DNA from 2 places in the Chromohalobacter sp. genome. Region 1 is predicted to be linked to the other one. Evidence: riboswitches for the same ligand, from Rfam matches in the RefSeq annotation. Region 1 holds a riboswitch; the other holds the start of a gene.
The links. Region 1 has a riboswitch for thiamine pyrophosphate ahead of ABGX75_RS11895 (ABC transporter ATP-binding protein). Riboswitches for the same ligand answer to the same signal wherever they lie in the genome.
Positions count from the first base shown of each region.

Region 2: it holds a riboswitch for thiamine pyrophosphate, as region 1 does, so the genes downstream of both, thiC (phosphomethylpyrimidine synthase ThiC) here and ABGX75_RS11895 (ABC transporter ATP-binding protein) in region 1, are expected to answer to the same signal.

Region 1 is NZ_JBDOOX010000012.1:426,213-428,601, forward strand. Features, by position in the region: gene ABGX75_RS11890 (ABC transporter permease) at 1-398, opposite strand, end outside; gene ABGX75_RS11895 (ABC transporter ATP-binding protein) at 395-1,150, opposite strand; TPP riboswitch at 1,182-1,288, opposite strand; gene ABGX75_RS11900 (hypothetical protein) at 1,391-2,245, shown strand; gene ABGX75_RS11905 (potassium/proton antiporter) at 2,315-2,389, shown strand, end outside.
Region 2 is NZ_JBDOOX010000009.1:248,318-250,706, forward strand. Features, by position in the region: gene thiC (phosphomethylpyrimidine synthase ThiC) at 1-1,265, opposite strand, end outside; TPP riboswitch at 1,344-1,478, opposite strand; gene ABGX75_RS08165 (NAD(P)-dependent oxidoreductase) at 1,577-2,389, shown strand, end outside.

The DNA.
Region 1 (2,389 bases):
ACCGGAAAATAGATGATCAGGGTCGCCATGACGATCTTGGCGGTCATGCCGTAACCCAGCCATAGCATGAGAATCGGGGCCAGGGCGAACAGCGGAATGGCCTGGCTGATCAACAGGATCGGCAGCAAGGTTCGCCTGAGGCCATGAAAGCGGGCCAGGGCGAGCGCGGTGAGCAAGCCGCTGAGGCAGCCGATGAACAGGCCGGCGACGATCTCGATCACGGTGATGCCGGTATGATGCCAGAGTAACTGATGATGGGCGGCGAGGGCTTGCACCACGGCGAGCGGGGACGGCAGTACGTAACCCGGCACGCCGGTGGCGACGACGAGTCCTTGCCATAGCCCTAGCAGGGCAACGAGGCCGAGCATGGCCGGCCAGAGGCGCTTGAGAAGTGTCATGCTCGGCTCCCGGCGGTGAGCGGGGCATGCAGGCGCGCTACCAGGCGTGGCTGCAGGCGCAGCATGTCGGGGGCTTCCAGCGCGCGTGGTCGCTGGCCGGGAGGGACGTCGAAGTCACTCAGCGTGGCCGGTTGCCCGGCGAGAATCAGGATGCGATCGCTCAGGCGCAAGGCTTCGAGCGGGTCGTGGGTCACCAGGATGACCGTGCGGCCGGCCAGCAGTCGCGCGGCGAGTTCGTGCAGTTCAAGGCGCGTGATGGCATCGACGGCGGAAAAGGGTTCGTCCATCAAGACGACGGGCGCATCCTCGAAGAGCGTGCGCGCCAGGGCCACGCGCTGACGCTGGCCGCCGGAGAGCGTCTTGGGCCAGTCTCGGGCCTTATCAGCGAGACCGACGTCGTCGAGCAGGGAAAATGCCCGCTGGCGGTCCGCCGGGGAAGGGCGTCCGCGCAAGGCCGGGCCGAGCAGGACGTTATCGACGACGGTGCGCCACGGCAACAGCTGATCCTGCTGCGCCATCCAGGCCAGCCGGCCGGTGAGGGGGCGGGCGTCGTCGGTGGTCAGCGTCAGCTCGTGGGTATCGGGCAAGGGCAGGTCGGCGATCATGCGCAGCAGGGAACTCTTGCCGCTGCCGCTGCGCCCGAGCAGCCCGGTCCAGCTGCCGGGGGCGAACTCGACGGTCAGGCCATCGAACAGCCATTGTCCTGCAAAGGCGAGTCGTGCCTGGGCGAGGGAAAAACCGAGGGACGTCATCAAGGCTCCATAAGGGGCGAAGGACGTGCCGACGGCACGCTCTGGCGTTTCCTCCGCCGGTGTTAACCGGATCAGGTTCCAGGGTTGCGCCGGGCGCTCTCAGCCCGCCACGGTCGGCGGGCACCCCTATCCAGAGACGATTATTGTATCCTGTCGGCTCGGGAGCTGCCCAGTGCCATGTGGCCGAGTGTACCGCTTGAGCGCAGGCTGCCAACGATCGGACAAAGCGTAGGAGCACGCATGTATCCCGATTCCGAACTCACGCATCGTGTCGAGGTGTTCACGGGGCACGCGCTGTCGCCCCTGCCGCTCGCGTGGGATGACAGTGCCAACTGGCTGTGGCGGACCGCCGGCGAATCGCCGCAACTCCTCAAGCTGGCGCGCACGCATCCGGAGCACGATCCTTTCTGGAAGGGCATGCGTGAGCTGTTCGGCTTCGACCGCTGGCGCTGTCCGGAGACCATGACGCGGCTGGCAGGAGCCCTGCCGGCGCATCTGCCGATGCTCCCGCTGCCGATGACGTATCTCGGGACCCTGCAGCACGCGCCGTTGTGGAGTCTGCCGTGGAGCGACGGCAAGGCGGCGCGGATGGGGCCGGTCTTCGCCGAGTTGCTGGGCAGCCAGCTGGGCCACCTGCATCGCGAGACGGTCTCGGGGTGGGGGCATCCTCTGGAAAAGGTTCACCCACTGGCCGAGTGGCCGCGGCATGCGCGTGACTTTCTGCGCCAGCACCCGCGCTGTGGTGAGCTTCCGACGTTTCCGGCATTTCCCATTCCGTCACGGGCGGTTTGGTGTCTGCCCGATGTGCGCGCCGATCAGTACCTGAGCGGTGCCACGGGATGGCTGTGGAGCGACTGGGAGGCGTTGACATGGGCGCCGCTCGAGTTCGATCTGTGCCTGGCCGAGATGCTCATCACGACGTGTGCCGAGCGCGATGCCTTTTTGGCCGCCTATCGACGCGAGTCGCCATGCGTGTCGCTGTCGGCCTATCGCCAGGGCATGCGGGCGTTGATCTGGGTCATGCGTCTGCACGGCGACGTGGACTGGCATCATGTCGTCTCGCACCCCGATTGGTTAACGCAGGTGCCGGCATGAAGCAGCATGACATGGCATACTAGGTCCTTGAATTTCAGGAACTTGAGTTTCAGGAGATAACCGCGAGCCGTGGATACCATCAACAGCCTTTTCTTGTTTTCGGGTTTCTTGATCGCGCTGAGCATCGTGGCAAGCCGCGTCTCG
Region 2 (2,389 bases), on a different contig from region 1:
TGCACGTCGTGCTTCCAGGCGAGCTGCGTCAACTCGCCCAGGGTTTCCAGCTCGGCGAACTGGGCCTCGTCGTTGGCATCGGCGATGGAACCGGGACGCAGGCCGTCACCCAGCGAGAACGCGACGTCGTAGGCCTTCATGATCTCGCAGATGTCCTCGAAGTGGGTGTAGAGGAAGCTTTCCCGGTGGTGGTACAGGCACCACTTGGCCATGATCGAGCCGCCCCGGGAGACGATGCCGGTGACGCGCCTGGCCGTCATCGGCACGTGATGCAGGCGTACGCCGGCATGGATGGTGAAGTAGTCCACGCCCTGTTCCGCCTGCTCGATCAGGGTGTCGCGGAAGATCTCCCAGGTCAGGTTCTCGGCCACGCCACCGACCTTCTCCAGCGCCTGATAGATCGGCACCGTGCCGATGGGCACCGGCGAGTTGCGGATGATCCATTCCCGCGTCTCGTGGATGTTCTGGCCGGTGGAAAGATCCATGATCGTGTCCGCGCCCCAGCGGATGCCCCAGGTCATCTTGTCGACCTCTTCCTCGATGGACGAGGTCACCGCCGAATTGCCGAGGTTGCCGTTGATCTTCACCAGGAAGTTGCGGCCGATGATCATCGGCTCGGACTCCGGGTGGTTGATGTTGCAGGGGATGATCGCCCGGCCGCGGGCGACTTCATCCCGCACGAATGCCGGCGTGATCTCCTCCGGAAGGCGTGCACCGAACCCCTGGCCCGGGTGCTGGTGGCCGAGGATGCGTTCGACTTCCTCGGAACCCAGCGCCTGACGACGCTGATTCTCGCGGATGGCGATGAACTCCATCTCCGGCGTGATGATGCCCTGGCGCGCGTAATGCAACTGAGTGACGTTGCGACCTTCCTTGGCTCGCCGCGGCGTGCGGGTCAGGTCGAAGCGCAGCGGTGCGAGCCTCGGGTCGTTGGCGCGGCGCTGCCCGTAGCGACTGGTGGGGCCGTCGAGCCATCGAGTGTCGTCGCGCTCGTCGATCCAGTCCTTTCTGAGGGCCGGGAGGCCCTTGCGCAGGTCGATGGCGCACTCGGGATCGGTGTACGGCCCCGAGGTATCGTAGACCAGCAGCGGTGGATTCTCTTCGGCGGCGCCGGAGGTCGTGGTCGGCGACAGGGCGATTTCACGGAAGGGGACGCGCAGGTCCGGCCGCGAGCCCTGAACGTATCGCTTGCATGAACCGGGCAGCGGACGAATGGCCGAGGCATCGACGTGCGCGGTGTCGGAGAGAAACTGAGGGGATGTCATATGTGCTCCAGGACGAGACTTGGGTCAAGCCGGCGCACAGCGCAGGAGAGGAAACCGGCATGGGCGTGTCGTCGTATCCCGCGGTCTCCGCTTGATCCCTACGCCGGTACTAGCCGGATCAGGTTCGTCGGGATCCGTCGTGGCGCCGCGCTTCGTATGAGTCGCGGCGCAGGACGATCTCAGCCGGTTCCACCGGCACCCCGTCAAGCTATCGGCTAGAGTGTAGCAAGCGTCGCCCGGGATGAAAGCCCCCTATCGTGTAACGAGGCGTGGGTCCCGTATATTTTTAGCGTGCTAGTTTGTTCGACGGAATGCAGCATTCAAGGAGCAATCGCATGAAGATCGGTTTCATTGGACTGGGTGCCATGGGGTGTGGAATGGCGAGTCAGCTACTCGAGGCAGGGCATGAGGTTACGGTGTGGAACCGCTCCACCGAAGCCGTCGAGGCCTTGACTCGGAAAGGCGCCAAGGCAGCCAAGACGCCTGCGGATGCGGCGCGTCACGAGGTGCTGGTCAGCATGCTGGCGGACGATCAGGCGGCGCATCAGGTACTGATCGAGAGCAAGGCCGTCGAGGCGATGAAAAAGGGCAGCGTGCATATCAACATGGCCACGGTGTCGGTGGCCTTTGCGCGTGGCATGACGGCACTGCACGACCGCCTGGGCGTGGCCTACATCGCCGCGCCGGTGCTCGGACGTCCGGACGTGGCGGCAGCGGGCAAGCTCAACATCATCGCTGCCGGTGATCCGGCCCAGCTCGAGCGGGTCCGGTCCGTGCTCGACGCCATGGGCCAAGCCGTATGGACATTGGGCGAGTCGCCGGAGCGTGCCAACGTGGTCAAGATCGCGGCGAACTTCATGCTCGCCACCGCCATCGAATCGATGGCCGAGGCCTCGACGCTGACACGTGCATACGGCATCGAGGCCAGCGATTTTCTCGATGTGGTCACCAATACGCTCTTCGCCTCGCCGGCTTATCAGGGCTACGGCAAGATGATCGCCGAAGCACGCTTCGAGCCCGCCGGCTTCACGATGCGCCTGGGCCACAAGGATGTCGGACTGGCCCTGCGTGCGGGAGATGAGCGGCATGTCGCCTTGCCGCTGGGTAGCGCGGTGCGCGATCGG